Regions from separate parts of the Luteibacter flocculans genome, predicted to be linked through region 1. Evidence: predicted binding sites of a transcription regulator. Region 1 holds the regulator's gene; the other holds the start of a gene.
The links. Region 1 encodes FliA, which starts transcription of late flagellar genes. Its sites were predicted from a motif close to TAAAGTTTNNCNNNCNNNGGCCGATAA; they were not measured.

Region 1 (14,767 bases):
ATCACTTTCATTCCGAGTGAGTCCGATCTCGTGGCGAGAGTTCTCGTCGACAGCCGCGCCATTGGCTTCATTAAGCGCGGAACACCCGTCGCCATTCGTTATCAGCCCTTCCCCTACGAAAAATTCGGACTGCATCACGGGCACGTTTCGAGAGTTCCCGGATCGGCGATCGAGGCGAACGCGATATCCGCCTCGCGAGACCTCGGTTCGACGGGAGCGGCCTATCGCGTCGACGTCGACCTGCCGCATCAGACCGTTAGCGTTTACGGCAAGGAGGAACCTCTCATGACAGGCATGGAAGTAACCGCGGATCTTCTACTTGACCGCCGAACGCTCATCGAATGGATGTTCGAACCGCTGATAGCGATGAACAAGCGCATGGACAGCCAGGCGTCGACGCCATGAATGCCGTGAACGAGTCGCCATCCAACACCTGGGGGCTTGCAAAGCGGCTGGGATTTGGCAAGCGAACACCCATCATCAGGCAGTCCGAGCAGAACGAATGCGGGCTGGCCTGCATCGCCATGATCCTCGGCCACCACGGTCAGCACGTGTCGCTACGCGACCTGCGCAAGCATTCGGACGTTTCGTCACGCGGCGCCAGCCTTAACGATCTCATGGACGTCGCGGGGGAACGCGGGTTACGTTGCCGGCCATTGCGTCTGGATTTGGCAGAGCTAGGGCAGCTTCAGACCCCATGCCTCCTCCATTGGCGGATGGATCACTTCGTCGTACTCATCAAGGTATCCGGCAAGCATGCGATCGTTCACGATCCCGCTGCCGGTCGCAGGAGCGTTCCCCTAGCCGAAGTGTCGCGACTCTTTACCGGCATTGCCATGGAAGCCGTGCCTGCCGACCACTTCATCAGTGCGCGCAAGAAGCCGGACATTCCTCTGGCATCGATGCTTCGCATGTTGAATGGCTACGCGTCGTCGCTGTGGTCCATTCTCGGGTTCTCGCTGGCACTGGAAGTGCTCGCCCTACTCATGCCACAACTCGTGCAGACCGTTGTGGATCAGGTGCTCGCCAACGGCGACTATGACCTGCTGACCCTCGTGGGAATCAGCTTCGTTCTCCTTACGCTCATTTCGTCGGCGGTTTCCGCCTGCCGGAGTTGGTCCGTGGCCTGGCTTCGCGCTCACGGAGGCATGCGCTGGACGGGTGTGCTGTTCGATCGCCTGCTTCGTCTCCAGCAGAACTACTTCGAACGTCGGCACGTGGGCGACGTCGTGTCCCGGCTCGATGCCGTTCATTCTATCCAGCAAGCCGTCACCAACCAGCTCGTGGGTGCGCTGATGGACGGTATGGTGGGTGTCGCCACGCTCGCATTGCTCCTCGTCTACAGTCCGATGCTCGCTGGCGTCGTGGTCTGCGGCACACTGGCCTACACGATCCTGCGACTCTCGATATACAGGCCTCTCCGCGAGGTTGGCATCGATCAGATCGAGGCGGCGGCCGCGCAACGAACCGATCTCGTCGAGTGCATTCGTGGCATTCGCACCATTCGCCTGAACAACAAGACCGCGATCAGGTCTGCGCTGCATGCCAATAAGACGGCGTCCGTCCAGGCACACCAGTTTCGAAGCGACAAGCTTGGCATTCTCTTCGAGGCAGTCGGCAGCATCCTCGCGGGTGTCCAACGGGTGATCGTTCTCTGGGTAGGCGCGTCCCTCGCGATGCGAGGTCAGATGACCGCCGGCATGCTCATGGCATTCTCGGCATACGCCGACCAGTTTTCCCATCGATCGAACGCCCTCATCGACTACATCATCCAGCTACGGTTGCTCAAGATACAGGGCGAGCGTGTTGCGGATGTCGTCCTGGCACCGGAAGAACCGCACATGCACGGGTCTTATCAGGGGCCGGAGCATGCGCCATCCCTACGATTCGACGACGTCAGTTACCGGTACTCGAGTAACTCACCCTGGATCCTCCGACATGCTTCCCTATCCATCGAGCCGGGCGAATGCATCGCCATCGTAGGAGCATCGGGCGCGGGGAAAACCACCGCGCTCCGTCTGTTGCTCGGCCTCATCGATCCTTGCGAGGGGAGCGTGCGCATCGGTGACATCGATCTCGCCCATCTTGGCAAATCGTCGTTCCGAGACCGCACCGGCATCGTCCTGCAGGACGATCATCTCTTTTCTGGGACGATCGCCGACAACATCTGTTTCTTCGACGCCTCGGCAAACATGGAAGACATCTACGCCGCAGCATCTCTTGCCAAGATACACGACGATATCTGCGCGATGCCTATGGGTTACCGCACCCTCGTCGGGGACATGGGCTCCGGGCTATCGGGCGGACAGAAACAACGCATCGTCCTGGCCCGCGCCCTTTACCGAAAGCCATCGGTATTGGTGCTGGACGAGGCCACAAGCCATCTCGACCTGATCACAGAAAGCGAAGTCGCGATCCAACTGAAAGAGTTGAAGATGACGCGCATCACCGTTGCGCATCGCCCAGAAACGGTTCGCGCGGCGGATCGTGTTGTCGCGCTGGTAGACGGTCGGTTTACTGAGATATCCCCCGCAATCGTTGCTTGATCAAAAAGGTAACGCGATCCCTGGCCGCGACTTGCGTAAAAGTGGAATGATTCTACTTTCGACGAGTCGAGATCCTTACTGACTGATTAGTCACACGAGCAATGATTGGAAAAATAAGCCATGTCGAAGCAATCGAAAATTAATCCAAATTGGGTCACGGAGTGGATCTCCTCCTGCGTGGTGATTGCGCTTGTTCTCGTCATCGGCTTTCACGTCGGCCAATACGACAGCATGGAGCACAACGCCCTCTCTTTCGTCACCGGAGGCGTGTGCTATTTGCTTTGCTGCATCGTTTCAATCCGATACTTTCGGCAAAAAAGGTAAATGCGGCCACGCAAGACGAGAGAGCCGCGGCGCATCACGAGCGCCCCGGCTCTGCCCACTGTCCGTCACTGAGCGCAGACCGTCGATGTCATTTCTTCAGAATCGCCTGGAATCCGTGGCCCCGTGGCTTTACGCGGACTCTTCCGCATGGACGGCCATCGGACTTTTCGGAACCGCGCTCTTCGGCTCTCGTTTTGTCGTTCAGTGGATCTGCTCCGAACGCTCAGGCCGCGTAGTCGTACCGCCTGTATTTTGGCATTTGAGCTTCTGGGGAAGTCTCATCTCGCTCTTGTACGCGCTACATCTCGACAAGCTACCGATCATTCTCGGCCAAGCCCTTCTCCCCGTCCTACATGGACGAAACCTGTGGCTTCTTCGCAAGCGATAAGCCCCCAATCAGGTTTGTCATGTTCGAACGAAGAGAAAATCTGACGAATTTTTTAGCCGAATACCCGCGAACGGCGAGGTAATGCCTGCCCGCAATCCATTCTTATATCGCTGATAATCACAACCGGTTTTCCGCAACATCAACTTCGCAAGGAGACAACATGAGAAATCTGACTTACTCTGAATGTAATTTCATCGCGGGCGGAACGCCTCCGCCGCAAGCTGGGCTAACCCGCGACGCCGCTATGGACCGTGCGCTCGGCAGCGTTGTGAACACCATTTTCAAACACACTGTGCCTGGGGCGCTCTATAGCGCAGTTTTTGGTTCCACTGAGGGTCTCTCGGCTGTAGCCGGTCGTGTTGCCGGGACTATTATGCGCCAGACCCCAGCGGGGTTGCTGTTGAGCACTTTGCCTCAACGATGAAGCCATGAGTTAAAGAGTGGCTTTGGCAATGCGGCGGCTTCGCCGCATTGCTCGTGTTTGGATTCGCTGCTGGCCACTATGACGATGTCGAGCACGATGGCGCTTTCTATTCCTTTGCTACAACCACTTATCTGGCAGTTTGTATAACGTTCCTTCGATACGCGGGAAACCGCTACCGGGTCCGCAGACGCAGCGCGAAAAGCCTCTGAGCCACACGCACCTGGGCCGACCTCGTCATGGGAAACGCGGCTTTCAACAATGAAACGCAGTCGCAAGGCCATACCCCTTCCCCTCGGAACCGGCTCGGGCGATGATCCCCAGGGGAGCTAGCCAGGGGAAAGGGGTAACGCATGTCGCAAGCGCAGGATCAGCAGCTCGAACGGCTGACGTTCTTTTCGGACGCCGTTTTCGCCATTGCCATCACCTTGCTGGTGATCGAGATTCACGTGCCGCATCCTGAGGACCTGAGCGACCGGGCGTGGTTGCTGGCGTTGCTTCAACTCACGCCGCACTTTGTCGGTTTCATCCTCAGCTTTATCGTCATCGGCGCGCTCTGGGCGGCCCATCATCGCGTATTCGGACTACTGCGCCATTACGATCCGTCCATCGTATGGCCGAATCTGTTCCTGCTCATGGTCGTCGCATTCATGCCGTTTTCCTCGGCTTTGATGAGCTCGCATCCCACCGAGCGCGTACCGGAATGGTTCTACACCGGCACGCTGCTGTTGGCAGGTCTGCTTCAGCACCGCCTGGTCAAGCGCGTTCTGCGTGCGCCGTATCTTCGGGAAGACGTGACCGATGAGGTGGTCGCCACGCTTCGGCGCCGGACGATGGCCTTGCCGCTGATGGCGTTGCTTTCGGGTGTCCTCGCTATCTGGTGGCCAGGTCCGAGCAACCTGCCCCTGATGCTCATGCCGTTGATGGTCATGCTCTTTGTGCGGATGACAAAGTCGCGTGCTGCGGGACCGATCGCCGAGACGGAGTGACGGCGCAGGCCGAGGGGAATTCGGCGAAGGGGATGCTCGTCGATCGCCTCCACGGCGCGTCGTGCGCGTGGAGGGCAGCAGGGCCGAAGGCCACGTCAAGCCAACGTCGTCAGCTCGATCGGTACGATCGCATCGCCACTGATGACCTGGGCCTGGCCGTCCTGCACCATGAACTGGATCTGCATCGTGCGCTGCGTGAGTGCGGCGAGCGCTTCGACAGTCGCCGGGGCGATATCGATGACGGATACGTTCTTCGTCCGGGCCACGGCCGCCGCGGTCTTCTTCCACCAGACTTCCGCGCTGCGGCCGCTGTAGCTGTAGACGATCACGCGCTTGGCGCGACCGGCGGCGCGGCGGATACGCTGCTCGTCAGGCTGTCCGATCTCGATCCATAGATCGACTTCGCCGGTGAGTTCCTTCCGCCAAAGGTCCGGCTCGTCGTCGGAACTGATGCCCTTGCCGAAGACCAGCGCCTCGTCCGCATTCAGCGCGAAGGCCAGCACGCGCACCATCATCCGGTCGTCGGTTTCCGACGGATGCTGGGCGATCGTCAGCGCGTGGGACTGGTAATAGTGCCGGTCCATGTCGCTGACCTGCAGGTCAGCCTTGAAGACCGTGGATTTGAGTGCCATGGGGAGTCGCCTGGGGTCGCTGCCGGCCGCAAAGCGTACACGAACGCGGCGACCAGCCGCCGGACGCGTCGTGCTCCGGCGTTACTGGGGCGCGTGCAACCGGTGCAGGAGTTCGGCTTCCGTCAGCGAAATGCCGCAGGTCTCCGCGATGTTCTGCGGGGACGCCCCTTGCCGAGCGAGGCGCTGCGCGAGGGCCAGCGCGCGATCGGAGGTCGCGCCGTGGTCGCCTGCCGCCGACAACGTCGGCGTACGGCGGACCTGGTCCTCGATATCGCCCAGGCGGTGATCGAGCCGGCGAAGCATGTTCGCCAGTACGTCCTCCGCGATGACAGGCTCCGGTGGGGCGGCAGCCGGCGGGACGGGCTGAGCTGAGGGTTCACTGCGTGGGGCCGCCGAGGCGCCACCACCCACGCGGCGGAACAGGAGCAGCAGCCCGACGAGGTTGAGGATCGCAAGAGCGATCAGCACGTATCCGATGGCGGCGTTCATGCAGGCGGGACTCCGTGAGGTCGCGGCACACGGTAACCCAATGCGCGCGGTTTTCGAAGCGGCGCAGGGCGTACCCCGCGTACGTCGCAGGGACCGGATCGATGACAGCGAGCGCGGCACGGCGAACCCGCGGACGACGCCATCGTCTGCGGGACCATCACCGCCGCCTGCTCAGGCGCGGCACAACTTCGGCACGTCGACGAGGGCGATGAAGCCGTCGTCGCGGGTGACGACGCCGCTGACGGGGTCGTCGCGCCGTTCGGCGCGACCGGGCGGTGGCGGCGCCACGTCGTCGGGATCGAAGGTGAGCATCTCGCCGATGACGTCGATGCGCATGCCGACCACCGTGCCACCTTCGTCGAAAACGATCACGCGGCGCGCGTCATCATCGTCAGCCTCGGTGGCAAGGTCGAGTCCAAAGCGACGACGACCGTCGAGCACCGGCACGATCTGCCCGCGCAGGTTCACGATGCCGAGCACGTCCTCGGGGGCGCCCGGCACGGGCGTGATGCCGCCGGGGCGAATCACCTCGCGCACACTGGCGAGTGATACCGCATAGCGCTGGCCCTTCAACGAGAAGCCGAGCCAGGCGCCGCGTCCATCATGGAGGGATGAGGTCATGGTCCCAACTCCTTTTCCAGCCATTCGATCAACGCCGTGGTACCTACCACGCCGCACTTCGGTTCAAGCGACATACCCGCCAGCCAGGGGCGGGTGGTCGCACCGTCACGCCACTGGATGGCGTCGGGAGATATGTCCACCGTCTCCTCGTCGACCACGCAGGCCAGCGCCCAGATGCGGTCGCGCAGGATCACGAGCGTCGTCACCGGTGCGCCCGCCATGTCCGGAGAGAGCACGGCCGCGAGATCGACTACCCGGGCTTCGCCACTGGGATGCCGCCAGCGGCCGAGGCAGATGGGGTTCGTGATGTTCGGCGGGGTCAACGGAGGCATCGGCAGCAGATGCGTCACGTCGTCCATGGGTACGGCGAGTTTCACGCCCGCCGCCACGCACAGCAGATAGCGGCAAGCCTTTTCCGCCGTGGCGACGCTGCCGCGCCACGGCTCGATCGCCACGACCTTGACGTCGGACGATGGCGCGGGTGCAGGCACGGCATGCGCAGCCGGCGTCAGCAGCTCCGCGAGGTAGTCGGCGACGAGCTGTTCGGCGTCGTGCATGGTACGCATCACGCGGCAGCGTCCGTCACAGACGCGGACGGAAGGGCCAGCAGTTCGTCGAGCAACTGGCGATACGCCAAGCCGCCACGGCGCGCGGCAGGCCACGACGCCAACGGCACGCCGGCCGCGCTGGCTTCTCGGATCTGCGTATCCGTCGGAATCACAACCTGGCTCACGGCATCGCCGTACTGCTCACGCAATTGCGCGAGGCACGCCCGAGATGCGTGCGTCCGGGCATCGTAAAGCGTCGGCACGATCGTGCGCGGCATGGGTTTGCCACGGGAGCGCTCGATCATCGACAGGCTGCGCAGCATCCGCTCGAGGCCGGCCAGCGCCAACGCTTCGGTCTGCGTCGGCACGAGCAGCCGGTCGCTCGCCGCCAGTGCATTGACCATCAGGACGCCCAGCGTGGGCGGGCAATCGAACAGTACATGGTCGAAATCGGGCGCGAGTTCAGCCAGCGCTTGCGTCAGCACAAGACCCATGCCCGGACGGGTACCGAGCTGACGATCGAGGGTAATCATGGCCGCCGATGCCGGTAGCACGCTGAGCCTGTCCCACTTCGTGCCGTGAACGAGCGTGCGCACGGGAAGCGGGTTGCCGCCCACGCCGAACAGGTCGTACACGCTGCCGTGTGCCCCGCCTTCCACGCCGATGTAGCCGGACAACGATGCGTGCGGGTCCATGTCGACCAGCAAGGTGCGTTGACCGGACTGCGCCAACAGGCTTCCAAGCGCCACCGTGGTGGTGGTTTTGCCCACGCCGCCCTTTTGATTGGATATCGCCCAGATGCGCATCAGTGCGCCTCCGCCGAGGGCGCGAATCGCGCGGCACCGGCCGTCGGAGCGGCGGCACCCCGGCTCGCTTCCGTCGACGACACGCTGCTCGCGGCGGCGGCATGCTGGCCGACCGGCGTCGCCGTGAGATCGACGCGGTCCGCATCGCTGTAGAACCGGGCCGGTGCGGCCTTGTCGCTCATGACCACGATGAGTACGCGACGATTGCGATTGCGACCGTCTTCGGTTGCGTTGTCTGCACTCGGCCGAAACTCGCCCCAGCCGATGATGCCTACCCGGTGCGGATCGACGCCCGACATCGTGAGTAGACGCGCGACGGTCGCCGCGCGCGCGGCCGACAGCTCCCAGTTGGAAGGGAACAGCGCCGTCGCAATCGGCGTGTTGTCGGTATAGCCCTCGATGCGCATCGCATTCGGGAACGGACCGAGAATGCCCGCCAGTTTGCGCAGCACATCTTCCGCAGGCGGCTGGAGCTTGGCAACGCCGACGGGAAACAAGATGTCCGTGCGCACTTCGATTTCGAGCCAGTCGGCTGTCTGCCGCACGTTGACGAGGTTCTTGTCGATCAACGGACGCATCGCCCGTTTCACTTCGTCCGAGATCTGGCTGAGGCTGGCGTCTTCGGTCTTGCCCACGCTGGTGTTCGCGGCCGTGGCAGTGTTGACGTTCGCCGCCTCCTGACGCTCCGTCGCTGCGCCTTCGTGCCCGGGAAGAGGCAGATTGCGCGGCGGGATGGGCACGTCGATCCGTGCGATGGGGGCCGCAGCCGGCGCACGCGACTGGTTCGGCAACGGTACTTGTGCCGCCGGTGTGGCTTCGCGAATCGGCTCGATCACCTTGCCGGTGCCGTTGAAGGCCTCGTTGATCGACTGCGCCATGACGCGGAATTTCGTTTCGTTCACGGCCGACACCGCGTACATCACCACGAACAGCGCGAGCAGCAACGTGATCAGATCGCCATAAGGGATCGCCCAGCGTTCGTGGTTGATGTGTTCTTCCTGGTGCCTGCGTTTCACGACAGGAAACCCTGCAGCTTGCTTTCGATATGGCGCGGGTTGTCACCCTGCGCAATGGAAACCAGACCCTCGACGAGGATCTCGCGCATCTGCGAACGCTGCCGCGCCAGGCCCTTCAGGCGCGACGCCATGGGCAGAGCCAGCAGATTGGCAAGGCCGATACCGTAGATCGTGGCCACGAAGGCCGCGGCGATGCCGTGGCCCAGCTTGCTCGGTTCGGCGAGGTTCTGCATCACGGACATGAGACCCATGACTGCACCGATGATACCCATCGTGGGGGAATAGGCGCCCGCATTCTCGTAGACCTTGGCCGCCTCGATGTCGGTGTGCTCGCGCGCGAGCACTTCCACTTCCAGCACCGAACGCATCGCATCCGGCTCCGTGCCGTCCACGAGCAGTTGCAGACCCTTGCGGATGAAGGGGTCGGTCTCGCGCTCGATCGAAGGCTCGAGGCCAAGAAGGCCCGTGCGACGCGAAATCTCGCTCCAGCCGACGATGCGGCTGACGAGGTTTTCCGATTCGATATCCGGTGGCCGATATACCCAGGGCAGCATGCTCCAGGCGCGTTTGAGGACCGCTCCGGGCGTCTGCACCAGCAGTGCCGCGAACGTACCGAGGAAAACGATGACGAAGGCGGCGGGATTCCACAGGGCGTCGAGGCTCGAGCCCTTGAGGATGGTACCCACGATGATGACCACGAAGGCCAGGATCGTACCGACGACGCTCACGAGATCCATGTCAGACAGCCATCCTCAGCGAGGGCAGCACCTGCCCACTGTCATCGGCAAGACCGGAGAGGTCGAGCACCAGCGAGATACGGCCATCGCCCGTGATGGTGGCGCCGGCGATACCCGGCACGTCCTTGAGGAACGGACCCAGCGGCTTGGCCATGACGTCCTCGCGGCCGAGCACTTCATCGACGAGGCAGCCGAGCGTCTGATGCCCGATCTGCACCACGACCACGTGGCCGCCCTTCCCCGCCGCGCCCGCCCAGCGACCGAGATCGACGAGCGGGAGGGCGCGCTGCCGATGCGCAGCAACGACACGGCCGTCGAGTTCCTGGATTTGCCCGGGAGCCAGCTCGAAGACTTCCGCCACATTGGAAAGCGGCAACGACAGCAGCCGATGGCCGACGCGCACCATGAGGACGCGCAGGATGGCGAGGGTAAGCGGAACGGAGAGACGCACCGTGCTGCCGTGACCCACGCGCGAATCGATGGACAACGTGCCGCCGAGTTCCACTATCTTGGTCTTGACGACGTCCATACCGACGCCGCGACCGGAGATGTCGGAGACCTGACTGGCCGTGGAGAAGCCGGGACGGAACACGATCTCGTAGCATTCGCGCTCGTCGAGACGCGCCGCCTGCTCCGCATCCATCAGCCCTTTTTCTACCGCCTTGCGACGAAGCACTTCGGGGTCCATGCCCTTGCCGTCGTCGGTCACGGTGATGACGATGCGGTCGCCGAACTGACCCGCAGCGAGGCGCACGGTACCGTTGCGTGGCTTGCCCTCGGCAGCGCGGACGTCGGGCATCTCGATGCCGTGATCCACCGCATTGCGCAGCAGGTGGACCAGCGGATCGGCGAGGGCCTCGACCACCGTACGATCGATGTCGGTCTCTTCGCCCTCGGTCACCAGTTCGATGTCCTTGCCGAGCTGGCGAGCCAGATCGCGGACGATGCGCGGGAAGCGCGAAAACAGTTTGCCGACCGGCTGCATACGCATGCGCAGCACGGCGTTCTGCAGGTCTTCGGCCACGCGCTCGAGTTCGCCGATGGCACGCTCCATCGGGTCGTTCGTGCCGCGCGGCGCAAGATTGGTGAGGCGGTTACGCACGAGGACGAGTTCGCCCGCGGCATCCACCAGCCCGTCGAGACGATGCGTATCGACGCGCACCGTGGTGTCGGCAGTGGACGCGGTGCGCTTTTCCGTCGGCGCTGCGGCGCGCGCCGCGGGAGCGGCGGGTGCCGGTTCCGCGGGTGTCGGCGGCGGAGCGGGTGCGGGTGCGGGTGCCGGCGCAGCAGCAATCACGGCAGCACCTGGGACGACACCCGGTGCCGCGGTACCGTGCAGACTATCGAGCAAGGCTTCGAATTCGTCGTCGCTGATCGCGTTCGGATCGGCAGTCGTCGCAGCAGGTGCGGCAGGAGCGGCGGGTGCCGGTGCCGGGTTCGGCGAGCTCGCAGCGCCTTCGGCACCGGGAGCACCGGTGCCGTAGAGGGAATCCAGCAGCGCTTCGAATTCGTCGTCGGAGATCGGGCCAGACGATGCCGGAGTAGGCTCGCGCTCATTGCGCGCCGCGTCGAGCATCGCCTCGAATTCGTCTTCGATGGGATCGTAGGCGCGCGAAGTGGGCGCCGCACTGACTGGCGCGGCGGTGGGTGGCGCCAGGGCCACCGGAGGGGCTGTGGCAGCGCGGCCGGGAATGAGCAGGCGGTCGAGCAACGAGCGCGGCGCAGCTTCAATTGGCAGGCCACCATCGGCGGCCCGCATCATGTCGTTGAGCAGATCGAGCGATTCCAGCAGCGCGTCCATGAAACCGGCATTGAGCACGATCGCGCCGTTGCGGGCTTCATTGAGCAGATCTTCGGCGCGATGGCACAGCTCCACCATCGGGTTCAGGCCAAGAAAGCCTGCACCGCCCTTCACCGTGTGGAACGCGCGGAACACCGCATTCAACAGGTCGACGTCGCCGGGCGAGGACTCGAGGTCCACGAGTTGTTCGCCCAGGCTTTCCAGCAGCTCGCGCGCCTCGATCAAAAAGACGTTGAGCAGCTCGTTGTCCAGCTCCACGCTCATAGGGCGCTCAGAAGCCGAATTCGCTGAGCAGGCGGTCCACTTCGTCCTGACTGACCTTTTCGGCAGCAGGCGCGGCACCACCGGCCAGCGTGCCGGTCAGGCGCACCAGCTCCACCAGCGACGATTCCACCTTGGCCATGAACGCTTCGACCTGCGCCACGCGCTGGCCGGAGAGATCCTGCCAGGACTGCGCCTCGACCATTTCGCCAAAGCCGATGTCGCAGCTCTGGGCGAAGTCGCCCACGCGCACGGCAAGCGCCGTGGCGCTGGTGGCGAAGGCGGGGTCGGCGTGATCGAGCACCAGCACCTCGTCGGCCTGGCGGGCGAGCGCCTGTGCCTGCGGGCGCAGCTTTTCGCTGAAATCGAGGGTGCGATGGGCAGCCTGGGCACTCATCTCGAGCACGTCGCGCAGGTGCTTGCGCGCATCGCTCATGTTGCCCGGCACACCATCGTGCGAGATGTCGGCGGCAAGCCGGCGCGCGGATTCGTGCAGGTCGCGGGCCAAGTGGCCCAGCGCCATGAAGAGGTGCTGTTCACGGCTGCGCAGGAGGCGATCGAGGGCCTCCTCGACCGAGGCGGGATCGTTCGCATCCAGCAGCTCGCGCAGTTCGGGCGCCACGTCGTGGCCAGGGGAAATCACGGTGTTCATGGTCGTTCCTTAGCCCGCGGCCGCGGCGAGTCGTTCGAAGATCTTGTCGAGTTTTTCCTTCAGCGTGACCGCCGTGAAGGGCTTGACGACGTAGCCGTTCACGCCGCTCTGTGCAGCCGCGATGATCTGATCGCGGTTGTTCTCCGCCGTCACCATCAGCACGGGCATGGCTTTCAGGGCGGCGTCGGCGCGAATGGCGCGGAGCAGGTCGATGCCGGTCATGTTCGGCATGTTCCAGTCCGTGACCACCAGGTCGAACGGCTGCGCGCGCAGCATCGCCAGCGCGGCATTACCGTCTTCGGCTTCCTGGATCAGGGTGTTGGTGAAGCCAAGCTCCACCAGCAGATTCCTGACGATGCGTCGCATGGTGGAAAAATCGTCCACCACGAGAATCTTCATGTTCTTGTCCAAAACGTTCTCTCCGCCTTGCTACCGCGTGTTCTTTTTCGGCGACGTCACTACGGGTGCCGTCACTGCTTGTCTTTCCAGCCCGACATGCGTGCGCGGAGTCGAATCAGGGCCTGGCCATGGATCTGGCATACCCGCGATTCGCTCACTCCCAACACCGCACCGATTTCCTTCAGGTTGAGTTCTTCGTCGTAGTACAGCGACATGACCAGCTTCTCGCGCTCGGGCAATCCGTCGATGGACTGCGCCAGTGCGCCACGCAGGCCTTCCTGCTCGAACGTACCTTCCGGACCGGCCGCGTCCGGGTCGACCACGTCGATCGCCGCGCCTTCGTCGCCTTCGGGCGCCGTCAGGCTCAACAACCGCGCGCTCGCCGCGTCCGCCAGGATCTGGTTGTATTCCATGGCGTCGATGCCCAGCCGCTTCATCACTTCCGCGTCTTCGGCGTCGCCACCCGTCTCGTTTTCGATCTGCCTCGTCACCTCCGCGACCTCGCGCAACTTCCGGTGGACGGAGCGCGGAGTCCAATCCGTCTTGCGCAGTTCGTCCAGCATGGCGCCACGTATGCGGATACCCGCATAGGTTTCGAAGCTGGCCGCGCGAGTCGGCGAGTAATTTCTTGCGGCCTCAAGCAGTCCGATCATTCCGGCCTGCATCAGGTCGTTTGCATCCACGCTTGGCGGCAGCCGGCCCATCAGGTGATAGGCGATTCGGCGCACCAGCGGCGCGTGGGTCTTTACCAGTTCATCCGCTGGGATGCGCGTGATCTCAAGGTATTCGGTCGCAACGCTCACAGTGGTAGCCCCCCCCCCTGATGGGACCGTTCGGCGAAGAAGCCAATACGGCCCTGTGCACGGGGTTCGGGTTCACCCCATGTATCGACCGACCTGGCCAAATTCTTGAATCCGACCGCCGACCGGCTGCTGGGCCAGGCATCGACCACCGCCGACTGGCGGCGGATCGCCTGGCGCAGGTACTCGTCGTGCGGAACCATGCCCATGAAATCCAAGGAAACATCGAGAAAACGATTGGTCACCCGGGACAGTTTCTCGAAGAGCTGGCGCCCCTCCTGGGCGTGGCGAACCATGTTCGCCACGATGCGGAAGCGGTTAACCGCGAACTCGCGGCTCATGACCTTGATGAGCGCGTAGGCGTCGGTGAGCGAGGCCGGCTCGTCGCAGACCACCACCACCACCTCGTCCGAGGCCGCAGCGAACATGGAGACGCTGTCCGAGATGCCCGCCGCCGTGTCGACGATCAGGTACTCCGGCGCCAGCGGGTATTCGTCGAATGCCCGGATCACCGCCGCGTGTTCGATGTTCGGCAGCTGCGCCATGCGACGCGCGCCCGACGTGGCGGGGATCACCTTGAGGCCGTGTGCGGCCTGCAGGATGAGGTCTTCGATGCCGCACTCCCCTTCCAGCATGTGACCCAGGTGCCGGGTCGGCTGCAGGCCGAGCAGGACGTCGACGTTCGCCATGGCGAGATCGGCGTCGAGTAGAAGGACGTCACGGCCGCCCATCGCGAGCGCCATGCCGAGGTTGACCGCCACCGTGGTCTTGCCCACGCCGCCCTTGCCGCCGGCAATCGCGATGCTGCGGGTGGGGCGGCGATCGGCGAGCCAGTGGAGCCCGGCGGCCTGGGTGGAATCGACGTGTGTGCTCATGAAGTAAGTCACTGCCGTGGGAGTCGGTTGCGGTTGAAGAGAAAGAGGGTCAAGCCAGGGCCGGCGCCACACCGCCGAAGCGGTCGGCGAGGATGGCGTCGTCGGGTTCGTCGCTGCGCTGCTTGACGAGCTGCGCAGCCAGGCAGACCAGCTTGCGCGCATCGGCGGACGCAATGTCCTCGGGCACGCGCTGGCCGTCGGTGGTGTAGTCCAGCGGCAGGCCGTGGCGGATCAGTGCGGACAGCGCGCCGCCGATCAGCGGCGCCTCGTCGAGCTTGGTGAGAATGGCGCTCTGCGGAGCCAGCGGCGCATAGGCGCGCACCGCGTTGTCGATGGCCTGCGCCTGCGCGTTGGCCGCCAGTACGAGACAGACGCGCAGATCCGAGGTCGCACGCAGCGTCTCGAACTGCTGCTGGAGCTTCGGATCGTTGCCCGCCAGCCCGGCCGTGTCGACCAGTACCG
Region 2 (14,767 bases), 580 kb from region 1:
GCCTGCGACAGGTTCGCAGGGAACATCGGGCGAAGCTGGTTCTGTTCCTTGTAGAGCCACGCAATGAAGAGCATCTGCATCGCGCCGCCGCGGTACCAGTTGCCCTGCTCGTAGTACGGGCCCACACGCCCCACGCCGGCGCCGAACCCCTGCACGTTGAAGGTGGCGAGACCCGGCTCGTGCTGCGCCACCACGGCCATCTGCCATTCCGCCGTGGAAGAACAGCCCGTGGTGCCGACCTTGCCGCTCGACCAGGGCTGGGAGGTGATCCAGCGCACCGCGTCCACGCCATCCGACAACGGCGCGCCGAGAATGTCGTAGTTGCCCTCGGAGAAGTAATGGCCACGCTCGTTCATCTCGACGTACGCGTAGCCCCGCTTTACGGCGTCGAGTTCGCGGCTCATGTCACGCGGTGCGCCGAGCTTCACGTCCCAGAAGTTGAAGTTGTAGGGCGTACGCACGAAGATCGTGGGCACCTTGCCGCTGGCGTTCTTCGGGCGGTAGATGTCCGCCGCCATGCGTTTGCCGTCGCGCATCTTCACCATGACCTTGCGGTCGACGACCGCGATGTCGCTCAGCTGCTTCTCGAGGTCGTTCCGCTTCGCGATCGTGGCCTGCTGCTCGCGGGTCAGCGTGCTCTGTGCGGCCACCGGCGCAGCGACGAGCGCGAGGCAAAGGGACGACAGGCCGACCGACAGCGCGGTCCTGACAAGGTGAAGGGCAGGGCGCTTGGCTCGCATTGGGGAGGCCTGTTTTAAGGGACGGTTCATCGAGTCTTGCAAAAGCGTCACGTTAGGTAAATGCATGACTTCCGGCAGGGGGCGGCGCACGATGCGAGGTGCGTGGAGTTCGGCAGCGCCGTCGCGCCCGCTAAGATGATCCGTTATCCCGGGGGACGCATGGCTTCGACCGAACTGTTCAAATTCGTATTGCTGTTGCTCGTGGCGATCCTCGCGTTAGAGCTGATTGCGCGAAAGCTTCGCCTGCCGTCAGCCGCCGCGCTGCTCGCCGGAGGCGTTGGCATTGCCTTCCTGCCGGGCATTCCGGCCGTGAGTTTCGACCCCGAGCTGGTGCTGATGGTGTTCCTGCCGCCGCTGCTCATGGATGGCGCGTTCTACACCGTGTGGTCGGAGTTCCGAAAGTATCTCGGCGGCATCCTTTGGCTCGCGGTCGGCGCCGTGGTGTTCACGACGCTGGCGGTGGGCGTCACGGTCCATTGGGTGCTGCCGTCGCTGCCCTGGGCCGCGTGCTTCGCTCTCGGCGCGGTGGTCTCGCCGCCCGATGCCGTCGCGGCAAAGGCGGTGCTCGGCAAGGTACGCCTCCCTCGTCGACTGATGGTGCTGCTGGAAGGCGAGAGCCTGCTCAACGATGCCACCGGCCTGGTGCTGTTCCGCTTTGCGGTTGCGGCGGCGCTGACCGGCGCGTTCAGTGCGCAGGGCGCGTTGATGAGCTTTGCCGGACTGGCGCTCGGTGGCATCGCGGTTGGCCTGCTGGTGGGCGCGGCCTTGATCTTTGCCCTGCGGCACATCGATCACGTGTTCCTTGCCATCACCGCCGCGTGCCTGTCGCCGTGGGCGGCCTATATCGGCGGTGAAGCCGTGCACGTCTCCGGCGTCATGTCCGTGGTGACCTGCGGCATCATCTTCGGCTGGTATCAGCACGACGTGTTCTCCGCGAACGTCCGCGTGCGCAGCCTGGCGTTCTGGCAGGTGCTGATCTTCCTGCTGGAGGCGCTGGTCTTCATCCTGATCGGGTTCTCGCTGCGCGGCGTCATCGAGCGGCTTGGCGGATTGGAGCAGACGGTGGCGACCCTGGGTGTGCCCATTCTCGCCGTGGTGGCGGCGGTGGTCCTGTCGCGCTTCCTCTGGATCTACGCCACGGATTATCTCCGCGTGCCGCTCGCCAGGATGGTGGGCCGGCGTCCGTTGCCGGCCTCGGCGAAGGCGTCGTTCCTGTTGAGCTGGGCGGGCATGCGCGGCGTGGTGACACTGGCGATCGCGCTGTCGTTGCCGGAGTCGATGCCAGGCCGTGACCTGACACTGGCCGCGGCCTTTGCGGTGATCCTGGTGACCGTGCTGGTTCAGGGCGGCACCATGGGGCCGCTCATTCGCTGGTTGGGTCTGAATGGCGGCGAGCATACGGAGTCCACCCATCTCAACGAGGCCGAGGCGTCGCTGCTGATCGACCGTGCCCAGTTGGAAGTGGTCAAGGCGTATGCGTACGACACGGACGGTACGCTGATCCATCCGCGCCTGCTGGAGCAGTACACCTATCGCCTGTCGGTCAGCGAACGCTACAGCGCGGCACCGCAGGCGATGGAAGGCGGCCGACGCGCGCATTACGACGTGGTGCTCGCCGCCGTGGCGGCCGGCCGAGCAGAGCTGCTGCGCTTGCATCGGTCCGGTCGCATCCACGACGAGTTGCTGCACTACATCGAGCGCGATCTGGATCTGCAGCAGATCGAGGCCGAGAACGACCGCCAGGGACCGGCCTGACTTTGCGTGGCTTTTTCTTCACGCGCGAAAACGCCACCGCTCGTCCATGGCGACGGAGAAGATCGGTTGATGGGCGGGCGTGTCCTGGACCTCACATCCGCGACCTCGTCCGAGCAGCGGTCTCGGCTCACGCAGGGACGCGGGGGCGCGTCGATAACGTGTCGGAAGCGGGCGCAGCCCCTGTCGGATGGGCCGCGTTACGGGACGGCCTGGACGCATTGAGCAGGCTCGCAACGAAGCGCACGGCCTTGTTGAGTACGGTGCCGATGAAGGGGAGTCGGCTCACTGGCACGGAAATGACAGCCACTTCTTCGCGTACCAGGTGGATGCTCGGTTCGGCGTGTCCCCACGCGAGTTCGACCTCGTTCGGTGCATGCGATCGGCTGGGTACGTCGTCGTGGGTAATCCGCTGCGTCTCGCGGTAGAAGTGCAAGTGGACGAAGCCATCGTCCGTCGGACCGGTGACGGCGACGCCGGTCGCGACGGCCGAGGTGAAATGCGTGGGACGCACGTGCTGCACGATCTTCTTCGATGAGTTCGTCACGACGTTGCCTCGGGTTCTGGACACGAACGGGCAACGGTCGACGTCGATGCAGGCGGAACACCGCTGCACCGGCGCATCCTCGAACGACACGGCCCCTGGGCGGCGAGCATACGGGAAGTTCGATAGGCCGCGGCACGAGCCTCTGTGACGCAGTTCGGATTTCCAGCGTGCCGTCAGTCGCAAGCGCTCCGCACCCGAGTCCGATGTGGGAGCCCATGGTTCTGGCCCCACGACGGGCGACCGATGCCCGAATATGCCGTCTCGGACGATCGGTCGTTTGGACGGCTAAACGATTTCTGAATCGCAGGGCTTGAAATCTGTTTTCGGCTTCATAAATTAGGCACGCCGGCCGCTTCGGGGCCGGCCCGCCGCTCGCCTGTGGGGCGGCCTGGAGACCATTCCGTATTGCTACGAAAGAGGATATGGCTATGCGAACCCTTCTTGATTTTGCTCCGCTGCATCGTTCGAGTGTCGGCTTCGACCGCGTGTTCGACCTGCTTGAGGCTGCTTCGCGCAATCAGGCCTCGGACAACTACCCGCCGTTCGATTCGATCAAGTTGGACGAGGACCGCTACCGGGTGACCATGGCGGTCGCCGGCTTCCGCGAAAGCGATCTCAACATCACCACGCAGGGCAACCTGCTGTTGGTGAGCGGCGAGCGCAAGGGTGAGCCCGAGGGCGAATACCTGCATCGCGGCATCGCTACGCGTTCGTTCCAGCGCCGCTTCGAACTGGCCGAGCACGTCCACGTGACCGGTGCGCGCCTGGCTGATGGCTTGCTCTCCATCGACCTCAAGCGCGAAGTGCCGGATGCCATGCGGCCACGCCAGATTCCGATCGGATCGGCCGGCACCCTGGAACACAACGGCTCGGTGCGCCAGATCACGGACCAGCAAGCGGCTGCTTGATCGGCCTGCTCTGGTGGGCTTGGAGCTTGAATGGCAATGCTCGGAAGGGGCGCGGAAACGCGCCCCTTCTTGCTGTGCTCTCGGTCAATCGAGACGGACTTTTACGGCGAAGGTGGAGTAGATTCAGCCGGGTTTCGAGTCGCGACGTCCACGCCGGATCGGGTGGGAGGCAGGGCGGGCGGCCATACCCTGGCGTCATCACCGTAACACCGTCATGAGGGAGATGGGCATGAAGCGAGTCACTGGCATCGGCGGCATTTTTTTTCAGGCGGAAGATCCTGCCGCGCTGCGCAACTGGTACAAGACGCACCTCGGCATCGATGTGCAGACCTGGGGCGGCGCGGCCTTTCGATGGACGAACGATGCGGGTGAACCGGTCGGTGGCACGACGGCCTGGTCGATCGGAGCACGCGGCGACCACTTCGCGCCGAGCAAGTCCGCTTTCATGATCAATTACCGCGTGGACGACCTCGATGCCTTGCTGCGCGCGCTGCGCGACGAAGGCTGCGACGTACTGGACAAGACCGACGACTCCGAATTCGGCAAGTTCGGCTGGGTCATGGACCCCGAGGGCAACAAGGTGGAGCTGTGGGAACCGCCGGCAGGCGGTTGAGCCGTACCCCTGGCAATACCGCCGAGCGCCTGCGCTCGGCGGTCGTGGTTCACGCCGCGAAACCGCCGTCGATCATGAGGCTCGCGCCGGTGATGTTGCCGGCTTCCGGTCCCGCCAGATACGCCACGAAGCTGGCGACTTCCTCGGGATGACCGTAGCGGCCGATGGCGAGGTACGGAATCATGCCTGCCGCCATCGGTCCGTTCGCGGGATTCATGTCCGTGTCCACCGGGCCCGGCTGGACGACGTTGACGGTGATCCCCGCCGGGCCGAGATCGCGCGCCAGGCCCTGGGTCAGGCCCTGCAAAGCGGACTTGCTCATCGCGTAGACGGCGCCACCGGAGAACGGCATGCGCTCGGCGTTGGTGCTGCCGATGTGGATGATGCGCCCGCCCTTGCCCATGACGCGCGCGGCGGCGCGGCTGGCGATCACGGCGGCGCGGATGTTCACCGCGATCGTGCGATCGATGTCTTCCGTGGTGAATTCCGTAATCGGTGCGATGGCGAGTACGCCGGCACTGTTGACCAGAATGTCGAGGCTGCCGAAGGTCTCGACCGTCTTGGCGATCGCCGCTTCGACTGCCGCATCGTCTGCACTGTCGGCCTGGATGGCGAGCGCGCGACCGCCGGCCTTGGTGATGTCCGCCACGATGGCATCGGCAGCCGAGGCGCCCTGTACGTAGGTGAGGGCAACGGCGGCGCCACCCGCCGCGAGCCGGCGGGCAATCGCAGCACCGATGCCGCGTGAGCCGCCGAGTACCAGCGCGCTCTTGCCCTGGATCGAGTTGAGGTCGTTCATGAGGATCTCCTGTGGATGGATAAGCTTGCCCAGCCAATGTAGGCCGCCGTGTCCTCAGCCGGTAGCGCCTTCGCGGTAGTTACATTCGATCCAACCGGTTTAGAGTGTGTGCCCATGGATACGCTCAACGGTATCGCTTGCTTCATCCGCAGCGCGGAGTCGGGGAGCTTTGCTTCCGCGGCGCGTGTGCTCGGTCTCACCCCGGCCGCGGTCGGCAAAAATGTGGCTCGGCTCGAGACGGAGCTGGGCGTCCGCCTGTTCCAGCGAACCACCCGGCGGCTGTCGCTCACCGAGGCAGGTGAAGCCTTTCTGCGGGACGTGCAGGGCAGTATCGATCAACTCGACGGTGCGATGGCCAGTGCACGGGCACGTACCGGCGGGCCGGCGGGCGTATTGCGTGTGGCCTTGCCTTACGCCTTCGGGCGCGAGTTCATCGTGCCGATGCTCGACAGCTTCCTGCAGGCGTTTCCCGCGGTAAGGCCGGACTGGCGATTCGACAACCGACCGGTCGACCTCATCGCCGACGGATTCGATGTCGCCATCGGCGGCGGTTTCGACCTCAAGCCGGGCGTGGTCGCTCGGGCATTGGCGCCAGCGCAGCGCATCCTGATCGCGTCGCCCGACTTCCTCGGTCGTGGGCCGCCGATCGTCACGCCGGACGACCTGGCTGGCCGGGAAGGCATTCTTATCCGTTCGCCGCAGACGGGCCGGATCAGGGACTGGGTGCTCACACGGAGGGAGGGCGGTGAAGTCGCCATTGCGCTCGACCGGCGCGTCGTCTTCGACGATCCCGACGCGGCGTGCCACGCCGCCGCGCTCGGCATGGGCGTGGCGCTCGTTGCGGTGCAGTCGGCGTTGCCGTGGTTCGAGCGTGCGGCGGTCGTACGCGTGCTACCCGAGTGGTGGGTCGAGGGCGGGAACCTGTCGCTGTATTACCCTGCGCAGCATCTGCTGCCACAGAAAACCCGGGTGTTCATCGATCACATCGTGGAGAGCTTCCGAATAAAGGATTTGCCCACGCGTTTTTCCGCACGGCATCCCGCCGTGTGTTGAGTATGCGATGCCGGCGCGTGCATATCTCTCGCAGGAATTTCACGGTGGTCCACTGATGGTAGGCGTCCCAGCCGCTGCCAGGACACATCGATGGATGCCATCAAACTTCTCAAGACCGACCACAAGCTCGTCAAGGAACTTCTGACGCAACTGGAAGAGACCAGCGAGCGCGCCACGAAGAAGCGTGCCACGCTGCTTCACGAGATTCAGGTCAACCTGAAAGCGCACACGACGATCGAAGAAGAAATCTTCTACCCGGCCTTCAAGGCCGCCGGCCGCAAGGACGAAGCAAAGATGTACTTCGAAGCCCTCGAAGAACATCGCGCTGCCGAAGACCTCGTCCTGCCCGATCTGCTGAATACCGACCCTGGCAGCGTGGAGTTTTCCGGCCGGGCCAAGGTGCTCAAGGAACTGATCGAGCACCACGCAGATGAGGAAGAAAAAGAGATGTTCAAGGACGCCAAGGAGCTTCTATCCAAGGAAGAACTCGCCGAACTCGGTGCACAGATGGAAGCTCGCAAGGCTGAGGTTATTGCATCGTTCGCCTGAGACCTTGCATGGCACGCGTGGCTATCCGGTATCGCGCGGGCGATGCCGGATAGCGACGGAACCCTCGCGCAATCCTTCACGACGGGCGTGGGCGAAGCAACCGATGCACGCCCATCCCCGCGATCATGGCGACCACGAACACCAGGGTAGGCCAGGGGACGATGACGAGATCGGCGAGTGCAGGGCCAGGGCACAGACCGACCAGACCCCAGCCCATACCGAAGAGCGCGGCGCCCGACAGCAACGCGGTATCGATGCGACGCGATGTCGGAACGTGAAATTGTTGGTCGAACACGGGGCGGGACCGGCGACGGCGAATCTGCCACGCCAAGGTCGAAGGGATCAGCGCCGATATCATCACCAAGGCGAGCGAGGGATCCCATGCCCCGGCAACGTCGAGAAAGGCTTGCACGCGCTGGGGATTGACCATGTCCGAAAGCGCCAGGCCAACGCCGAACAAAAGCCCCGCCAACATGCTGACGAATCGCGTCATGACGCATACCCCAGGATGTGACGCACGACGTAGACCGTGATGGCGGCCGAGCACATGAAGACACCTGTCGCCGCTATCGAACGTGGCGACAATCGTGCAAGGCCACAGACGCCGTGGCCGCTGGTGCAACCGGAGCCGAGTCGTGTGCCGTAGCCCACCAACAAGCCGCCAACGATAAGGACTGCCATGTTCGCGGTGGGTTCGACGGCAGGTCGGTGCAGCATCAGGTACGTCAGTCCAGCCCCGGCCATCGATGCGACGAGAAACAGACGGGTAGCCGTTCGATCGTGCCCGTCGGCCCAGCCGAGCGACGCGGCCGTCATGCCTGACACCCCGAGTATCCGGCCATTGAAAAGCAGGAGCATGCCGGCAGCGGTGCCGATGCAGAGGCCGCCGAGTACGGGCCAGTACCAAGGCAGATGGGCGAGTGTTGCGATCATCACAGCAGATCCAGCGGAAGCTTGAGATAGCGCACGCCATTGCCTTCCGGTTCCGGCAGGTTGCCTGCGCGCATGTTCACTTGAACGGACGGAAGCAGCAGGCGCGGCATCGGCAGGGTGGCGTCCCTGGCTTCGCGCATGCGTACGAAGGTGTCTGCATCGATGCCTTCACGTACGTGCACGTTGCCGGTGCGCTCGGCGAGGATGGTGGTTTCCCACGCATAATCGTCGCGCCCCGGCGCCTTGTAGTCGTGACACAGAAAGACGCGCGTGGCGTCCGGTAGCGACATCAACCGCTTAATCGAGCGATACAGCGTGCGTGCATCGCCGCCCGGAAAATCGCAGCGCGCGCTCCCGTAGTCCGGCATGAACAGCGTGTCGCCGACGAACACGGTGTCACCGATGACATAGGCCATGCACGCCGGTGTGTGTCCCGGTACGTGCAGAGCCACCGCCTGCAGCCCGCCGATGGAAAACGTTTCGCCGTCGATGAACAGGTGATCGAATTGCCGTCCGTCGCGGGCAAAGCGATCGTCCTCGTTGAAGATGTCGCCGAAGGTCCGTTGTACGGCGGTGATTTGCGCCCCGATGGCGAGCGTTCCACCCAAGTGCTGGCGTAACCAGGGCGCCGCGGTCAGGTGGTCGGCGTGTGCGTGGGTCTCCAGGATCCAGGTGACCTTGAGCTGGCGCTCCTTGATCGCCGCCACGATCTGTTCCGCCGTGCGTGTGTCGGTGCGCCCGCTGGGCGCATCGAAATCGAGGACGCTGTCCACGATGGCGCAGGCATCGCTCGTTGGATCCTGCACAAGATGGCTGACCGTAAACGTGGCCGGGTCGAAGAATGAGGTGACGATGGGTGCCAAGGCCGGGGTGTCCATGGCGCCTTGCGAGGTGCGAATGGCGCGTTGAAGGGGGGCGTCGCCTGCGTAGGGCGTCATGACAAGTCACCGGGTTGGGATGGGATATATATTTACATGATTTATGTATGTATGTAACTATGCCTTTCAGCCGGTATGGCTGCTGCTCAGATTTCGTTGATGGAGAGCCCTTTGAACGCCGCTTTTCAAGCTCCGCGCCCGCTACGCCTCAACGAGCACGCACCCGATTTCCGCGCCCGGACCACGCAGGGCGACGTGTCGCTTTCGGATTACCGCGGGCGCTGGTTGGTGTTGTTTTCCCACCCGGCCGACTTCACCCCGGTGTGCACGAGCGAGTTCATGGCCTTCGCGCAGGCCGCCGCCGAGTTCGAGGCGTTGGATTGCGCATTGCTGGCGCTGTCCATCGACGGCCTTTACTCGCATCTCGCCTGGATTCGCGACATCAAGGAGCGGTGGGGCGTGGCCATCGACTTTCCCATCATCGAAGATCCTTCGATGGCCATCGCGCAGGGCTACGGCATGCTCGCTCCGGATGCCACCGATAGCGCGACGGCGCGCATCACCTATGTGATCGATCCGGAAGGCGTCATTCGCGCGATGAACTGGTACCCGATGGAGGTGGGGCGATCCGTGCCTGAGCTGCTCCGCCTGGTGGCAGCGCTACAGACCAGCGACCGGCATGCCGTTGCGACGCCGGAAGGCTGGCGCCCGGGATCGCCCGTTCTCGAACGTGTGGAAACGGACGCATCGAAGGCGTCTGCGATCCAGCCTCGCGATGGCGAGTCATGGTATTTCCGGTGGCGACCGTGTCCTTGAGCACCGACGCCACGCTGGAAGCGATGAAGGCCGCCGTACCCGACGTGGCAGAGTTGCTGCGTCTGTTGAGCGCACCTACGCGTCTGCTGCTGCTTTGCCATATCGCGCAGGGCGAATGTGCGGTAGGCGACATCGAGCGAGATCTCGGCATCCGTCAGCCGGGCCTTTCCCAGCAACTCGGTGAACTGCGCCAGGCGAAGCTTGTGACGACGCGGCGCCAGTCGCGGTCCATCTACTATTCGATTGCCGATGAGCGCGTGCGCATGCTGCTGGGCGCATTGCATGCCATCTTCTGTGGCGAAGGGCTGCCGATGCTGGCCCCATCGCCCGCCTTGCCTGCTACGCGACAGGGTGGGGCAGCGCGCTTCGCGCGCATGTTGCCTTAGCGGCCGCGCGGAACGTAGACGCTACGATTTCCCTTTGCGGGAACGCTCCGTCGAATTGTGCTCGCCGCTATAGCGGCTTCTACAAGAGGCGTGCCCCGTCGTGCGGAAAGCGCGCTTCGTTGTAGGAGCCGCTACAGCGGCGAGAGGCAACCCTCACTCCCTTGCCCGCGGATAGGCTCAGAGCTTGAAGCCGCTGACCACGGACTCGAGCGTGCGGGTCTGGTCTTCCAGTGCCTTGGCTGCGGCGGCCGCTTCTTCCACCAGTGCGGCGTTCTGCTGCGTCATGTCGTCGAGCTGCGTTACCACACCGTTGACCTGCTCGATGCCCTGGCTCTGCTCGTGGCTGGCGGCCATGATCTCTTCCATGAAGGTGGCGACGTGCGCGACGCTGCCCGTCAGCTCGCCGATGCGCTCACCCGCCACGCGGACGAGTTCTGAGCCGCGCTCCACATCGTCCACCGATTCGGCGATCAGTGCCTTGATGTCGCGCGCCGCCTTGGCGGAACTCTGAGCCAGGCTGCGCACTTCGCCCGCCACCACCGCAAAACCACGCCCCTGCTCACCGGCACGAGCCGCTTCCACCGCGGCGTTGAGTGCCAGCAGGTTGGTCTGGAAGGCGATGCCGTCGATGACACCGACGATGTCGGCAATGCGCGCCGACGACTTCGTGATGGCATCCATCGTGGTGACCACCTCCGCGACCGTGCCGCTGCCACCATGCGCCGCCGCTGCCGCTTCGCGGGCCAGCGTGTTGGCCTGGCGCGCATTCTCCGCATTCTGGCGAACCGTGGCGGTCAGTTCTTCCATCGACGCGGCGGTCTCTTCGAGCGAACTGGCCTGTTCTTCCGTGCGCTGCGAAAGATCGAGGTTGCCGCTGGCGATCTGCGTAGCGGCTGAGGAAATAGCCGAGGAGCTGTCGCGCACCTGTCGCATCATGCCCTGCAGGCGTGCCACGAAGCTGTTGAAGCTTTCCACCACGCCGTTGTATTCGCTGCCGTTGCCGTGGGCGAGACGACGGGTAAGGTCTGCATCGCCCGAATTCAGGTCATCGATGTTGGCCTTGAGCGTGGCGAGCTGGCGCATCAGGGCGCGTATACCCAGCACCAGGGCAGCAAGCAGCAGCAAGGCGAGCGGCACCTGCACGGACGCCAGCTTGGTGAGAATGCGCGAGCTGTTCTCGGTGAGCAGGCGAGTGGGCAGGCTGGTGGCAAGCACCCACGGCGTGCCGGCGATCGGCTTCAGGAAGAGCGTGTGTGCTTCGCCGTCGGCATCGTAGTCATGCTCGATCTGTCGGGCTTTCGCCAGGCCGGGCAGGGCGTCCTTCACCTGGGCGATCATCGTCGAGCTTCCGGCGAGGTCGGCGAGCTTCTTGAGAACGATATCGTCCTTGATGTACGTGCTGTTGCTGACGATGGTGCCGTTCGGCTCGACAATCAGGATCTGGCCCTGAACCTTCTTTTCCATGTCGGCGACAAGACGGTTGAAGAAGCCGAGAGTGACGTCGATGGTCGAGACGCCAAAGATCTCGTCGCCCTTGTAGATGGCCATGGCGCAGTTCGTGCGCGGCTGGGCGCTGGCATCGTCCTTGTATGCATTGGCCCACAGGCAATGCCCGCGCGGTGCGGTCAGGCCGTTCTTGTACCAGCTCTGTTCCCAGTACTTCAGCGCGTCCGGCTGGTTCCAGTGCGTGTTGACGGCCAGCTTGCCGCTGGCGTCGCGCGCGAAGAAGGTGCTGTCGCGTTCCTTGGTTGCTTCGCGCTTGAACGGCAGGGGCCAGATGCCGCCGCCAAACACGTCGGCGTCGCCATACTGATCGACCAGTCCGGGCTGGAGGCGATCGATGGACGCGCTGTCCATCAGGGCCACCGTTTGCGTGATGCTGCGCTGCTGCGCTTCCACCTGGTGCAGCTTGTTGGTAATGACGCTACCGATCTCGTCCACGTTCCATTCGACCAGCTTGGCCTCGGTCGCGCGGAGGTCCGGGCTGACGAACAGGCGGATGACGACGAGAGTCAGTGCCACCAGGACAAGAAAATAGGCAGCGACCGCCACCGTGTAGCGCGCCTGGGTCGACTTGAAAAGATTCACGCGGAGAGACCGTAGGGATATGGGAGTCCAATTAACGGCCCGGCCGGGCGGTTCTTTAGGGCTAAATTGTCAGTCTTTACAAACCTTTGCGTCTCGGTAGGGGTGAGACAAACCTAAGTAAACGCTTACGTCGTTGGGATTGGTCACGATACGGCGACTGCGGCGCCGAGGTCGTGAACGGCTGAGAGCGTGCCCGGCATGCCGATGTCAGGCGCATTCTGGGTTTCCCCCTCCTCTGCCAGACGTCGTAGCAGCGAGGCGACGTCGAGCAGCAACAGCGTCGTCTCCCCGGGTATCTCGGCGACTTCATGCATGTCCTGCCGCAGTTCGTCATTCAAATGAAGAGCGATCAGGGCCGGGACCAACAGCTTGTTGGACGGTTCGATGCTGGTGATGCTACGCACGGCGTCGACGACCAGGCCGTATTTGTGCCCTGCATGTTCCACGACGAGGATGCGGGTGTCTTCCGTCTCGACGAATGGCTCCATGCCGTACACGTGGCGCAGGTCGATCACGGTGATCAGCGCGTGGCCGGTGTTGAGCACCCCGCACACGTACGGCGAAGATCCGGGCGGGCTGACGAGGGGATCGTGTGCACCGATGACCTCGCAGACCTGGTCGAGTCGCACCGCCATGGGGCGATCGAGATCGAAGGTCAGCCAGGTTTCCCGTTGAGTCTTGCGGCGGGCGTCACTGGAGCGTTCCTCCTCGTCGGTCACGAGGTACAGGTCATGGTGGCCCTTCGCGAGGTGCGCCATGTAGGGGTTGGCAAAGAGCGCGCTGGTGCTGATCAGGATCAGGTCGCCTTCGCCGGTGTCGCGTCGGCTGATGACGTTGGCGAACAAGCCGATCTGTCCGCGTGTCGGTGGCATGGGCAGCAGCTGCGCCTCTGTGTGCGCCACGATGCTGTCGATGTCGTCGACGAGCAGACCAAGGTAGAAACCCTTGTCACGAAGCACGACGATGCGGCGCATGTCCTCAACGTCGGATGCGTCGGGTGAAGCCAAAGACGAGGCTTCGAGCCCCAGGAAGCTGGACACATCCAGCACCGGCACCGGCCGGTCGCGCAGGTTGAACCAGCCGCGGCAGACGGAATCGGCCAGCACCGAATGTTCCAGCTCCGGGACTCGTACGATTTCATGGATGGCATCCATGGCTAGCGCCATGTGACGACCGGTCACATGGAACGAAATGACCTTGCTGACCTTGCGCAAGGCGCTGCGTTGGCGCGCCTGCAGAGCGAGCAGGGCGCTGTTGGCCTGCGGAACGCCGGGGAGGCGAACGAGTGCTTCCGCAGACAGCACTTGGATGATGCGCTGGTCGAAGTGAAAGGCCCCGGCGATCAGGGCGCTGGCGTTCGCGCCGCTATCGAAGCGCACGATCTGGCTGCTGGCGAGGCGGAGCATCTCACCGGTATGGTCGAAGGTTACGCCGAGCAGGCTCTGGTCGGCTTTGATGATAGCGACGCGACGATTCGCCTGGTCGCCAACGGCAGGCTGACCAAGGAACCGGGCCAGGTCCATGACCGGAATCATCATGTCACGGAGCAGGAACAGACCGAGGACATAGTCCGGTGCGAGAGGGATCTGCGTCATGCCTGAGGGGAAGCTCACCACTTCCTGCAGGACGTCGATCGGCAAGGCCAGTTCGAACTCGCCCAGATGGAAGGTGCCGAACAGTTGCACGTTGGCCTGGGCGCCGGGGGCGATATCTAGCGAAGGCATTTCCACGGTGAATTCCTCTAAATGACGCGTTCGAAACTGCGGACAACGAAGCGTTGCGTATCGCAGTGGATGCTCAGCTGCCTGCCGACGTGACCGCCGGTTTCCGTGTGAATCACGCGAATGCCCGCTTCGGCCAACAGACGTTGTGCTGTCAGGGCGTTGCTTTCGCCGATGCCGCCGTGAAGGATGGGCCGCGTGTGCGGCATCATGAAGGCACCGCCTGCGACCACGGCGTCCAGTTCCGAGTAGTGATCCGCCGTGGCACCGATCGATGCCAGCAACGAGGGGATCGCATCGGTGACGTACTTTGCGGAGAGTTGCGTCGAGGGGACGGCGGATTCAGGAAGCAGGCAGTGGGCGAGCGCACATACGCCACGCTGTGGCCAAAGAATGCCGATGCCCACGCATGAGCCCAAGGTGCTGCGCAGGATCTGCGCGCCCTTGCCCGATCGCACCTCACACATACCCACGTAGACATCCAACGTGCTCATCATGCTGTCTTCGTATTTCGATAGATCAGCGGCTGCTCGTACGTGAAGCCGCTGCGGATGCGGTGCAGCGACTCCGACTCCCCGATGATCAGGGTGGACTCAGGTGCCATCGCGCGCCTTACGCGCTCCACGACCGCCTCTTGGCCCGGTTCATCGAAGTAGATCAACACATTGCGCAGAAGGACGAGATCGAAGCGCGTCGGTTCGGTCAGATCCTGATAAAGGTTATGGGGGCGAAACGTCAGGTGTGCCTTCAGTGCAGGGCGAGCGGTATATCCGTCGCCCTCGGGCACGAAGTAACGCTCGACCATCTCAGGGCGACTCGCCTGCAGCCCCTTGGCGTTCCGGCCTGCGTAGCTCCCTGCGGCGGCGACGTCGAGCACCGCTCGCGAGATATCCGTGGCGAGAATGCGGTAGCTGAAGTCCGGGTGCTTCTGGCGAAACTCGTTGGCGAGCATCGCCAACGAGTAGCCCTCTTCGCCCGTGGACG

Region 2: the regulator FliA is predicted to act here: its motif matches at 12,094-12,120, upstream of IM816_RS18755 (methyl-accepting chemotaxis protein).

The regions. Positions count from the first base shown of each region.
Region 1 covers NZ_CP063231.1:3,078,794-3,093,560, forward strand. Annotated here, with positions in the region: gene IM816_RS13245 (HlyD family secretion protein) at 1-405, shown strand, start outside; gene IM816_RS13250 (peptidase domain-containing ABC transporter) at 402-2,546, shown strand; gene IM816_RS18890 (lipid-A-disaccharide synthase N-terminal domain-containing protein) at 2,956-3,258, shown strand; gene IM816_RS13255 (hypothetical protein) at 3,673-3,963, opposite strand; gene IM816_RS13260 (TMEM175 family protein) at 4,033-4,668, shown strand; gene IM816_RS13265 (YaeQ family protein) at 4,764-5,300, opposite strand; gene IM816_RS13270 (DUF2802 domain-containing protein) at 5,382-5,789, opposite strand; gene IM816_RS13275 (chemotaxis protein CheW) at 5,961-6,410, opposite strand; gene IM816_RS13280 (chemotaxis protein CheW) at 6,407-6,976, opposite strand; gene IM816_RS13285 (ParA family protein) at 6,976-7,764, opposite strand; gene motD (flagellar motor protein MotD) at 7,764-8,780, opposite strand; gene IM816_RS13295 (flagellar motor protein) at 8,777-9,517, opposite strand; gene IM816_RS13300 (chemotaxis protein CheA) at 9,519-11,582, opposite strand; gene IM816_RS13305 (protein phosphatase CheZ) at 11,590-12,231, opposite strand; gene cheY (chemotaxis response regulator CheY) at 12,241-12,642, opposite strand; gene IM816_RS13315 (RNA polymerase sigma factor FliA) at 12,702-13,433, opposite strand; gene IM816_RS13320 (P-loop NTPase) at 13,430-14,305, opposite strand; gene flhF (flagellar biosynthesis GTPase FlhF) at 14,355-14,767, opposite strand, start outside.
Region 2 covers NZ_CP063231.1:2,495,940-2,510,706, reverse strand. Annotated here, with positions in the region: gene IM816_RS10655 (CocE/NonD family hydrolase) at 1-740, opposite strand, end outside; gene IM816_RS10650 (Na+/H+ antiporter) at 900-2,495, shown strand; gene IM816_RS10645 (hypothetical protein) at 2,623-3,039, opposite strand; gene IM816_RS10640 (Hsp20 family protein) at 3,468-3,947, shown strand; gene IM816_RS10635 (VOC family protein) at 4,177-4,560, shown strand; gene IM816_RS10630 (SDR family oxidoreductase) at 4,610-5,359, opposite strand; gene IM816_RS10625 (LysR family transcriptional regulator) at 5,474-6,412, shown strand; gene IM816_RS10620 (PA2171 family ribosome-binding persister protein) at 6,503-6,961, shown strand; gene IM816_RS10615 (YeeE/YedE family protein) at 7,038-7,454, opposite strand; gene IM816_RS10610 (YeeE/YedE family protein) at 7,451-7,894, opposite strand; gene IM816_RS10605 (MBL fold metallo-hydrolase) at 7,894-8,772, opposite strand; gene IM816_RS10600 (peroxiredoxin) at 8,944-9,588, shown strand; gene IM816_RS10595 (ArsR/SmtB family transcription factor) at 9,612-9,974, shown strand; gene IM816_RS18755 (methyl-accepting chemotaxis protein) at 10,152-12,062, opposite strand; gene IM816_RS10580 (chemotaxis protein CheW) at 12,206-13,786, opposite strand; gene IM816_RS10575 (chemotaxis protein CheD) at 13,804-14,280, opposite strand; gene IM816_RS10570 (CheR family methyltransferase) at 14,277-14,767, opposite strand, start outside.